Regions from separate parts of the Novosphingobium sp. ERW19 genome, predicted to be linked through region 1. Evidence: predicted binding sites of a transcription regulator. Region 1 holds the regulator's gene; the other holds the start of a gene.
What was found. The regulator LexA, encoded in region 1, represses DNA repair genes until DNA is damaged. The targets are predictions, from matches to a motif close to GTTCCNCNCTTGTTCT.
Positions count from the first base shown of each region.

Region 2: uvrA (excinuclease ABC subunit UvrA) is a predicted target of LexA. The motif match lies at 2,589-2,604, and genes of this name have one in related genera.

Region 1 is NZ_JABAIC010000002.1:298,853-304,546, forward strand. It holds gene HGI46_RS04810 (ComEC/Rec2 family competence protein) at 1-2,013, shown strand, start outside; gene HGI46_RS04815 (energy transducer TonB) at 2,208-2,876, opposite strand; gene lexA (transcriptional repressor LexA) at 3,132-3,833, opposite strand; gene HGI46_RS04825 (molybdopterin molybdotransferase MoeA) at 3,953-5,158, opposite strand; gene moaC (cyclic pyranopterin monophosphate synthase MoaC) at 5,155-5,628, opposite strand.
Region 2 is NZ_JABAIC010000003.1:352,084-357,777, reverse strand. It holds gene uvrA (excinuclease ABC subunit UvrA) at 1-2,578, opposite strand, end outside; gene HGI46_RS07790 (hypothetical protein) at 2,819-3,190, shown strand; gene HGI46_RS22435 (transferrin-binding protein-like solute binding protein) at 3,207-4,967, opposite strand; gene HGI46_RS07780 (transferrin-binding protein-like solute binding protein) at 5,179-5,694, opposite strand, start outside.

The DNA of each region.
Region 1 (5,694 bases):
CTGACGGTCAATGCCGAGACGCGGCCCCACCTGCGCCTTGCCGTGGCAGGCGTGGCGATCATGGTAGCTGCGGGCGAGGTCACGATATGGACTCGCTCCACGCTTGTCGGCCAGCCAGGCATAGCAAGGCCGCAGGTTTCCGCTCTTTCAGGAGTAGTTCTGGAGCGAAGGGAAGAGCCGGCCAAAGCGCGCGCCCGCCTTGTCCTGCGCGTGACGCTGGAGGCTTTGCCCGATCCTGTCCGCGTGCGGGTCAACCTGCCGTATGACAAGGATCCGGGCGAAGTGACGGAAGGCGCCCGGATCGCCCTGCGCGCCCGGCTCATGCCACCGGCGGCTCCCATGCTTCCGGGGGCGTACGATTTTGCTCGCAGGGCATGGTTTGATGGCCTTGCCGCGACGGGAACGGTGCTTGGCGATGTGCGGGTAATCGCAAGGTCGGATCGTGATACGACGCTGCGCAGCCTGCAGAGGTCGCTGGCCGAGCACGTCCGCGCCCGGTTGGGCGGATCTTCAGGGACAATCGCCGCCGCATTTGCCAGCGGCGACCGCGGGGCGATCGCGACTGCTGATGAAGACGCCATGCGCGATGCGGGCCTGACGCACCTCCTGTCGATCAGCGGCCTTCACGTCAGCGCCCTGGTCGGGGCCGTTTACTGGCTGGTCGCGCGCCTGCTCGCGCTTGTTCCCTGGGTCGCACTCAGGATTCGGGTGCCTCTCGCGGCCGCCCTTGCAGGCGCCCTCGCAGGACTTGGCTATACCTTGCTGACCGGGGCGGAAGTGCCCACCATCCGGTCGTGCATCGGGGCGTTGCTTGTTCTTGGCGCGCTGGCCTTGGGACGCGATCCCCTGTCGATGCGCATGGTGGCCGTGGGCGGCTTTATTGTCATGCTGTTCTGGCCCGATGCGGTCCTCGGCCCCAGCTTCCAGATGAGCTTTGCCGCCGTAATCGCGATCATCGCCTTTCATTCGGCAGGCCCCGTTCGCTCGTTCCTTGCCGGTGAACACCACGGGCCGGTCGTCCGCGCCGCTCGTAGCCTGATGATGTTGCTGGCCACCGGTGTGGTCATCGAACTCGCGCTCATGCCGATAGGCCTGTTCCATTTCCATCGCGCTGGCGTCTATGGCTCGCTCGCCAATGTCATCGCCATTCCGCTGACCACTTTCGTGACCATGCCACTGATAGGCATGGCCCTGCTGCTTGATCTGACGGGGCTTGGCGGACCGGTGTGGTGGCTTGTCGGCAAGTCGCTCGATCTGCTCCTGGCGCTGGCACACTTCGTGGCCTCGCAACCCGGAGCCGTCACGGCTATGCCCCCGTTCGAAGCGTGGAGCTACGTTCTGTTTGTCGGCGGAATGCTGTGGCTTGCGCTCTGGGCGGGCAAGGTGCGCCTTCTTGGCGTCCTGCCGGCCGGCCTCGCGGTGACGGCCATGGTGCTGACCCCCACGCCCGATCTGCTGATCACGGGGGATGGCCACCATGTCGGGATCGCAAACGAAGGTCCGGATCTGATTGTCCTGCGCATGGGCCGGGGCGATTACATGCGGGACAACCTGCTCGAACTGGCCGGTATGGAGGGCAACCTCCGCCGCCTTGATGAATGGCCAGGCGCCCGCTGCAATGACGATTTCTGCGCGGCCGTCGTGCAACGGGGCGATCGGCGCTTCACGCTCCTGATGGCCCGCAGCCGCAATTACATTGACGACATGGCACTTGCCGCAGCCTGCGAGCGGGCCGACATCGTCGTCGCCGATCGACGCCTTCCTGCATCGTGCCGCCCCCGCATGCTCAAGGCAGATCGGTCCTACCTTGCCCAAACGGGCGGCATATCCGTTGATCTTGCCTCAGGTCGAATTCGCACCGTCGCGGAAACGCAAGGCCAGCATGGATGGTATCGCTGGCCGGAACCCCATTTACGATTCCATGACATGCAACGCCGCGATGCCATTCGCACAGCGCCGGGATCGCAGAACGTGGTTGGAGAGGCACCGGCGCCGTCGGCTCAAGAGCGATAGGCATGGTCAATGCCGACCCGGGATTCATCGCGCACCGAGGCGTCTGATTTCCGCAGATCCTGAGAGTGGAGGATAGGGAGTTCGTCGTTCCGTCCGCAAGCGCCGGAAGCAGAACTGACGCTGCCGCGGAGGCTGCCTCAATCACACTGGGAGAGGCTGGCCGGGCGAGCCTGAGCGTCGCCCGGCCAAATTCATCAGGGCAGGACCCAGCGTACCGAACCTGAATAGCTTCCCACCGTCGGCATGCCGTCGCCGCCAAGGGCCGGGACGAACCGCGCTCGCGCGCTGACCTTCATGCATGTGGCGGCATCAAGGTCTGGCGATCCGCTCGAACCGGTTATCTCGCACCCCGTTACGCGCCCATCCACACCGATCGAAAGACGAAAGCGGGTCAATCCTTCCCGTTCTTCCCTGATCGCGGCGGAGGGATAGTCGCGGTCCGAGACCCAGGAACCTGGCGATCCTTTTGGCGATGCCGTGCGCACGGCAAAGCTGGGCGAGGGAGAAGGGCGAGGTTCGGGCAGGATACCGGGCACAGGTTCGACCGGCGTGATCGGCGTGAGCTCGATGTCGCGTACCGTGCTGGAAGGATCGGCGGGCGTGATGGCAATATCGGGACGTGGGGCAACCAGCGAACGGTTGTCCGGCTTGGGCGAGGGCTTCACGTCAGGGGGCGGAACAACCGGGGTTACCTTGACCTCTTCGTCTTCCCATTGCTTGGCGGGAAGACGGTCGGTCAGGATTGTGACCATTCTGTTGGCGAAACCTGAAGCGATCGCCCAGATCGCCACGCCATGAAGCAGTCCGACCGCGATGATGGTCTGTGTCTGCCTGCGTCTCGTATTTTCGATTGCATAAGCCATTGGCAACACCTCTTCCGTTGCCGACGCCCCATGTTCTGGCGGGCCGTCCCGGAAAGGGGCGCCCCGTGGCGGGGCATTCGGTAACGGTGGATACTATACCTCTGCGGGGAGTAGCTCCAGAGAAATCTCAACCAAATCGATTGATATTTGCCATAACACGCTCTGACGGAAAAGGCCGCCGCGCAATTTCTGCGCGGCGGCCTTGCAATTCCAACGCAGGTCTGCCGAACAGGCAGAGCGCTGCTTGAACCGTCGTCAGTGATAGCGCCGCAGCAAACCCGCCAGCTTGCCCTGTACCGCAACCTCTTCGGGGCGATAGAACTGAGCATCGTATGCCGCGTTGGCGGGATCAAGGCGGATCATGCCCTTTTCACGATGCAGGTACTTGAGAGTCGCCTCTTCACCCCGCACCAGCGCAACGACGATCTCGCCATCACGGGCCACATCGGTCTTGCGGACCAGCGCGTAGTCTCCATCGAAGATGCCAGCTTCAACCATCGAGTCGCCAGAGACTTCAAGCGCATAGTGCTCACCAGCGCCGAGCAGGGCGGCAGGGACAGGCAACGTCGCTGCTGTTTCCATTGCCTCGATCGGCACACCTGCCGCGATCTTGCCGTGCAGTGGCAGTTCGATGACGTCGTTGGCAGGCGCCAGCGACGCCGCCTTGGCTGCAGTGCGGAGCGGTGTGATCACGGAATTGGTGTTTGCCGCTTCGCGCGCCGCCGCCGGCTTGCTTGCTGCACTGTCAGGCTGCTTCAGAACTTCGAGAGCGCGGGCGCGATTGGGCAGGCGGCGGATGAAGCCACGCTCTTCCAAGGCAGAGATCAGGCGGTGAACGCCAGACTTCGACTTGAGATCGAGCGCTTCCTTCATTTCCTCGAACGAGGGGGAGATCCCCGAACCCTCCAGCCGAGTCTGGATGAAGGTGAGCAGTTCGTGCTGCTTGCGCGTCAACATCGGCGGCCACTCCGCATTGCGCAGCTTCAAAGCAAAGCCGCTGATCTTTCATGGACCGGGGCGGGATGTTCCACACCGGCGAACGAATACGGAACGGATAAGCAACCTTCAACGACTCGTCAAGCAATTCCGCCATTTTCGAGCAGGTAGACCGGAACATCCATTCCAGCTTGTCTGGCCTCCGCGCCTGCTTCCCGCACAACCAGCGCGTTTGCCCGCGAAAGCGGCGAGAGTGCTCCGGAATCCTGGAGCGGGTCGAGCCTCACCGACGCACCGTCCCAGACCGCGCGCAGGAACTCCATCCTGCTTCCGCCCCGTGCCAGCGGCTGCGCAAGCCGGGCTGGAATGGCTTTCGGCAAAGGCGCGCTCGCCCCGAGCATCGCGCGCAGCAGGGGGAGCATGAACAGGTAGGCCGTGACGAAGGCGGAGGCAGGATTGCCGGGCAGGCCGAGAATGATCTGTTCACCGCGCGTGGCTACCAGCAGCGGCTTGCCCGGCTTGATGCCGACACGCCAGAAGTCGATCGATGCGCCAACCGCTTCGAGCGCCGGGCGAACGAGGTCATGATCCCCCACCGACGCCCCGCCGCTGGTGACGATGATGTCGGAAGTGTCGGCTGCATCCAGCGCGCGAACCAGTTCATCGAGTTCATCCGCCACCGGACCGGCATGGCGAATCTGGACCGGCAGGGAAGCGGCCATCGCGCAAAGCATCGGGCCATTGCTGGCGGGAAGCTGGTGCGGGCCGGGCAGGTGGCCCGGAGGCACCAGCTCGTCGCCACTGTCGATGACGGTCAGGCTGACACGGCGGCGCACGGGGAGATGGCTGTGGCCGCCGGCAATGGCGAGCGCGATCTGTGCAGGGCCGATGCGAGTGCCGTCAGCGATCAGGGCCTCTTGCGAACTGAAGTCCATGCCGGCGGGGCGCACATGGCGCGAAGGTGGTTGCGGTGACTCGCCGGTCAGGCGCAGCTCGGCGCCGTCGCGGGCGCTGTCTTCCTTAAGCAGCACCATGTCCGCGCCTGAGGGGAGCATTGCCCCGGTGCTGATGCGGGTGGCTTCACCGGGGCCGACCTCCCCGGCGAAGGGGTGTCCGGCCGCGCTCTCGCCGATCACGCGCCATGGCCCCGGAAGATCGGCGCTGCGCAGGGCATAGCCGTCCATCGCCGAAAGGGCTGCTGCTGGCTGCGTGCGCCGGGCGTGGAGGTCCTCGGCGAGGTAGTGGCCGAGGCATTCGGTGACCGAGCGATGCTCGACGGGCAGCGAAGGGGCCAGCGCGAGCAACCGGCTCTGCGCTTCGGCGAGCGGCAGGGGCGGCGTTTTCATTCCGGAGCGCGCCAGGTTCCGGACTTGCCGCCGCGCTTCTCGATCAGGCGGACGCTTTCGATCACCATGCCTTTGTCGAGGGCCTTTGCCATGTCGTAGATCGTCAGCAGCGCAAGGCTCACGGCGGTCAGCGCTTCCATCTCGACGCCGGTGCGGCCGCTGAGCGAGGCGGTTGCGGTACATTCGATGCCGTCGGCTGCGAAAGCGAAGTCGACGTTGACGGCATCGAGCGCAAGCGGGTGGCACAGCGGGATCAAGTCGCCGGTCTTCTTCGCCGCCATGATCCCGGCAATGCGGGCGGGGCCGAGTACGTCGCCCTTTGGTGCATTGCCGCTGCGGATCGCTTCGAGCGTGGCGGCCGACATGCGGATCAAGCCCCGCGCAATCGCCACGCGATGCGTCTCGGTCTTGCCTCCGACGTCGACCATGCGGGCGGTGCCGGACGAATCGAGATGGGTAAGATCGTTCATCGTTGTCCCTGGAATCCTGAATGGGGGTTTACGGGGTTTACACTGTCCAGAGAGAACTGCGGAAAG
Region 2 (5,694 bases), on a different contig from region 1:
GCGTCGTCGCCTGCTGGCCGACCTTGACGTAGCCCAGGCCCACTTCGTTGAGCATGTGCATCCGGTCCCGGATCGGGGGCACGGCCTTGAAGAACTCTTCGGCGTCCTCGATCGTCATGTCGAGCACGTCGGCGATGGAGAGGCCCTTGAACTTCACCTCGAGCGTTTCGCGGTTGTAGCGCTTGCCGTCACACTCCTCGCACGTCACGTAGACGTCGGGCAGGAAGTGCATCTCGATCTTGATCAGGCCATCGCCCTGGCACTTCTCGCAGCGGCCGCCTTTCACATTGAAGCTGAAGCGGCCGGCCTTGTAGCCGCGCGCGGCGCTTTCGGGCAGGCCGGCGAACCAGTCACGGATCAGGGTGAAGGCGCCGGTGTAGGTCGCGGGGTTGGACCTGGGGGTGCGGCCGATGGGCGACTGGTCGATCTCGATCACCTTGTCGCAGTGTTCGAGGCCAGTGACCTTGTCGTGCGCACCGGCGATCACGCGCGCGCCATTGAGCGTGCGGGCGGCGACGGCGTGGAGCGTGTCGATGGTGAAGCTCGACTTGCCCGAGCCGGAGACGCCGGTGACGCAGGTGAAGGTGCCCAGCGGGATCTTCGCGCTGACGTTCTGGAGGTTGTTGGCGCGGGCGCCCTCGACGCTGATGAACAGGCCGTTGCCGGGGCGGCGGTGCTTGGGGACCTCGATCCTGCGCGCGCCGGTGAGGTACTGGCCGGTGAGGCTGTTGGGGTTATTGAGGATATCGTCGAGCGTGCCCTGCGCGACGATCTCGCCGCCGTGGACGCCCGCGCCGGGGCCGAGATCGACGACGTGGTCGGCGGTGCGGATGGCGTCCTCGTCATGCTCGACCACGATCACGGTGTTGCCGAGATCGCGCAGGCGCTTGAGGGTTTCCAAGAGGCGGTCGTTGTCGCGCTGGTGGAGGCCGATGGAAGGTTCGTCGAGCACGTAGAGCACGCCGGAGAGGCCCGAGCCGATCTGGCTGGCGAGGCGGATGCGTTGGCTCTCGCCGCCGGAGAGGGTGCCGGAAGTGCGATCGAGGTTGAGGTAATCGAGGCCGACGTTGTTGAGGAAGCCGAGACGCTCGTTGATTTCCTTGAGGATGGCGCGGGCGATCTGGCTCTGCTGGCTGGTGAGCTGGCTGTCGAGATTGGCGTACCATTCGACCGCGGCGGCGACGGAGAGGCGGGTGACCGAGGAAATATCGCGGCCCGCGACCTTGACCGACAGCGCCTCGGGCTTGAGGCGCTTGCCTTCGCAGGTTTCGCAGGGTTGCGCGGTCTGGAACTTGCCCAGCTCCTCGCGCATCCACGCAGATTCGGTTTGCAGCATACGGCGGTTGAGGTTGCCGATCACGCCTTCGAAGGCCTTGTTGACGGTGTAGCTCTTCTTCCCGTCGATGAAGGTCAAGGGCACGGCCTTGCCGGCGGTGCCATAGAGGATGACGATCTTGACCTCGGCCGGAAGCGCGTCCCACGGCGTATCGAGGCTGAAGCCGAAATGCGCGGCAAGGCTGGCGAGGACCTGCATGTAATAGGGCGACGGCGGGTTGCTCTTCGCCCAGGGGACGACGGCGCCCTGCTTGAGCGACAGGTTCTCGTTCGGGACGACGAGCTGGGGATCGAACAACAGCTTTTCGCCAAGGCCATCGCAGGCGGGGCACGCGCCCTGGGGAGCGTTGAACGAGAACAGGCGCGGTTCGATGGACTCGATGGTGAAGCCGCTGACCGGGCAGGCGAACTTTTCGGAGAAGACGATGCGGTTGGCGGGGAGGCCCGTCTTCTTCATTCCCGCCTTCTGGGCCGCTTTCTTGCCCGTGGCCTCCGCCTCGTCCTCACGCCCCGGAACGACGCCATCGGCGAGATCGACATAGGCGAGGCCATCGGCCAGCTTGAGCGCCTGCTCGAAACTGTCGGCCAGACGGGTCTGGATGCCGTCACGCACGGCGATACGATCGACCACCACCTCGATGTCGTGCTTCAATTTCTTGTCGAGCGCGGGGGCATCCTCGATCGGCATGATCTCGCCGTTGATGCGGACGCGGGTGTAGCCGGCCTTCTGCCACTCCGCGAGCTCGCGGCGGTATTCGCCCTTGCGGCCGCGCACGACGGGGGCGAGCAGATAGGCGCGGGTGCCTTCGGGCAGGGCCATGACGCGATCGACCATCTGGCTGACGGTCTGCGCGGAAATCGGCTCACCGGTGGCGGGGCTGTAGGGGATGCCGATGCGCGCCCAGAGCAGGCGCATGTAGTCATAGACTTCGGTCACCGTCGCCACGGTGGAGCGCGGGTTGCGGCTGGTGGTCTTCTGCTCGATCGAGATGGCGGGCGAGAGGCCGTCGATATGTTCGACATCGGGCTTCTGCATCATCTCAAGGAACTGGCGCGCATAGGCCGACAGCGATTCCACGTAGCGGCGCTGGCCCTCGGCATAGATCGTGTCGAACGCGAGGCTCGACTTGCCCGAGCCGGACAGGCCGGTGATGACGATCAGGCTGTCACGCGGGAGATCGACGTCGATCCCCTTGAGGTTGTGTTCACGGGCGCCGCGGACGGAAATGGTGGTCAAGGACATGCGCGGCGGTGTTCCATATTTGTTCGGTTTTCGCAAGGGATTCGGGCACGGGAGAAGGCCCGGCGATCCTGGCCATGTGGGGAGCGGGAGGACGCGGTGCAATATGGGCTTTGGGGGAGCCGCCCTACCCTGCCCCCACGGTGCCGCGATGAACCGCGCGAGCGCTGCGACCGGCCGCAAACGGTTCGGCGCAAGGTGGATTGTGGCAATGCGCGCGCAAGGCGATCAAGGCCGCAGAACATGAGGGTCAAGGCAATGGACGTACGGACGGTGTGCAGCGCGCTGGCGCTTGGGGTTGTGGCCTTGCCGGGCGTGGCGCTGGCGGATGATCCCTATGACCCGCAGATGCGCACGCAGGCGGCACGCGAACGCGACCGCGCGATCATCCGCAAATTGAACCAGCAGGAACTCGCCCGCGTGCGCGAACGCGATGCCCGCTATGCAGAAGGTTGGGCCGCGTGGCGCGAGCATGACGCCCGCAATGGCCGTTCAGGACGCGACACCGACCGCGCCTATGCGCAAGCCCAGGACGATTACGAGCAGCACATGGCCGAATGGCGCCGCGCCGTTGCAGCGTGCCGGGCGGGGCGCTACGAATACTGCGCGCGGTGAGCGTGGCTCGAGGCGTTCACGGCACGAGTTTGCCCACGACTACCCCCTGCGCCGACAGCACCGGATTGAAGCCGGACGAATCCTTGAAGTGAACGTCTGTGATGCGGAACTGGAACTGTCCGCCCAGTTCAACGCCATCCGGCCCATAAAAGAGCCCGGACATGGAGCCCACCTTCGCGTTGTTCTGAGAAAGATCCGACAGGAAGCTGCGGCCTGAAGCGAAGCCGCTTGTAAAGAGTATGGGATCGTATGCCAGTGATTGCCCGGAGGTGCGATTGATCAAGATCGGCAACATCGAGCCTTCGAAGGTGCTGGCATCAAAGTTCACGAGAAACGTGGCTGCCCCCCTCAAATCCTTCCGGACCTGAGGGCTTAGCCCGGCCATGGCATCGCCATATATCTGGGCATTGTAGGTTGCCTTGCCGTTCCGGGGGCTGTCGAGGATGGTAGGACCGGTAACGCCCATCACCGCGAAATACGATTGTTCGATCGTGCCCGCCCCGGACGCTATGGTCTTCAAGAAATTGCCGAAGGTCGTATAGGACAGCTTGATATCGGGATTGGCGCCACCGGGATTGAACAGCTTGAGCTGCTCTGTCCCATCAGCGACAATCTTGCGGTATATTGTGTAGCGCGCGTCAGACTCGGCCGAAACAATGTCCTTTGCAGCGAGGCTGACCTGTTCCGACGAGCCGGGCTTGTAGGTGTATGAGCCGTCTGCAACGCGGAACTGCACTTTGGCGCCCTGTGTCTCGAACAGCACATCGTAGGGAAGGTCTGGTATGAACCGGTAGAGTTCGGCTGTCGGTCCGGCTTTGCCAATCATGAAGCCGGCGAAAGCGGCGCGGCTGTCAGGCGACTGCCCGTAGAAAGTGGCCCCGACTTCGTTGCCGCTCGGGCCATAAAATGCGCCCTCCCATTTTGCTGAAACACCGCCAAGGGTGAAGTCGCCATCAAAGCTGCTTGATCCGGAACTGATGCGCGAACTACCGGCCCATTCGGGACCTTCCTGATCCGCATTATCGTAGACACGCGTCTGGCGAGCCAGCCCCTGCGTCCGGATCTGTCCTGTCGCAAAGTCAACAACGACGACGCCGGATCCCCTGAGCCGGTACGCCGTATCCGTGACCAGCGTGCCAAACAGGAAAGTGCCAAAAAGCGCCTTGCCGGTCGTCGGTACTTGCGATGGGCGCGATGGGTAGCCGTAAGTGAAGGCCAGATCGGTGGCAGACACTTGGCCAGAACCGTTTATCAGTTTCTCGTAAAGGCCGCCGCCAACATAACTGCAGCAAGTTCCGCCGGAGTTGCTTGTCAGGAACAGGCTTTCCGATGTGTTGCCCGTCTCCTTGCGAAACTCGACCTGACGAAGCCCGGAAGCGATCACATCCGATCGCGCGAAGGACTGGTTTACTCCGTCCCCAGAGATGCGATAGCCGCCGGTTGCTCCGTCGTATGAGATAGAAAGGGGCGTCTTGGCCGCGCTGGCCTGAGTAGTCTGGCCCGTGTCAGAACTCACCACGGTCTGCAACTTCGCCGCAACATTAGCGAACGATTCCGAAACCTTGAGATCGTTCAACGAGGTGTTTGCAGGCGTAGGTGTAGGGGTGGGTGTCGGGGTTGGGGCAGGCGTTGGCGTGGGTGTAGGTGTCGGCGTCGGAGTGGGTGTCGGAACCGGCGTTGGCGTGCTGCTCACACCGCCGCCACTACCGCCGCCGCACGAGGCCAGCAGGAGGGCAAGCGTCGTGGTGGCCGTTGCGGCGAAAATCTTGCGGTTCACGGTTGCCCCAGTTTCTGGTCCGAATCCCTGTATTCGAACACCAATTCGGATGAAGAAATAGCCGGAAGCGATGATAATCGCGAACGTCTATTTGGCTCAATTATGTAATCTTTGTCACATTCTCAAAGGCTTGTTGAGATGGAAACGGGGCCGAAGAACAAATGCCCACCCCCTGCCCCTCCCGCCTGCGGGAGGGGGGAAGTGGTCGTGCTCAGTTCTTCTTGCCGAAGAGGGCGCCCTGGACGCTGAGCGTGGTGTCGGTGGTGCCGTTTAGGAAGAAGGTGTAGCCGGCCTCGACCCCGCGCGGGCCGAAGAAGGCACCGCTGAACGCGCCCGATGCGTTGCTTCCCGACAGCGTGCCGGTGAAGCCCGGGCCGGAACTGCTGATCGTGCCGGTGCCGTCGTAGTTGCCGATCTGGGTCACGGTCGAACTGCCGGGCAGCTTTCCGGCAAGGGCGAGGCTGGTGTTGACCGAATTGCTGCCGAAGTTGGCCGAGAACGTGCCGGTGGACTCTCCAAACAGGACATAGGGTTGCCCGTTCCTGGCCGCGAGCCCTACGACTTGCGTGGAATAGGTGGCGCTGCCGCTGCGCGGAACGTCGGACGCCTGCGTGGGCACGCCGCCGACCAGACCGTAGCTCCGTTCTGCGCCCGGCTGGAAATGCGTCCAGTTTCCGAGCAGGGTATAGCTGAGCTTGACGCCGTTCACGCTGGGACTGGAGATGGA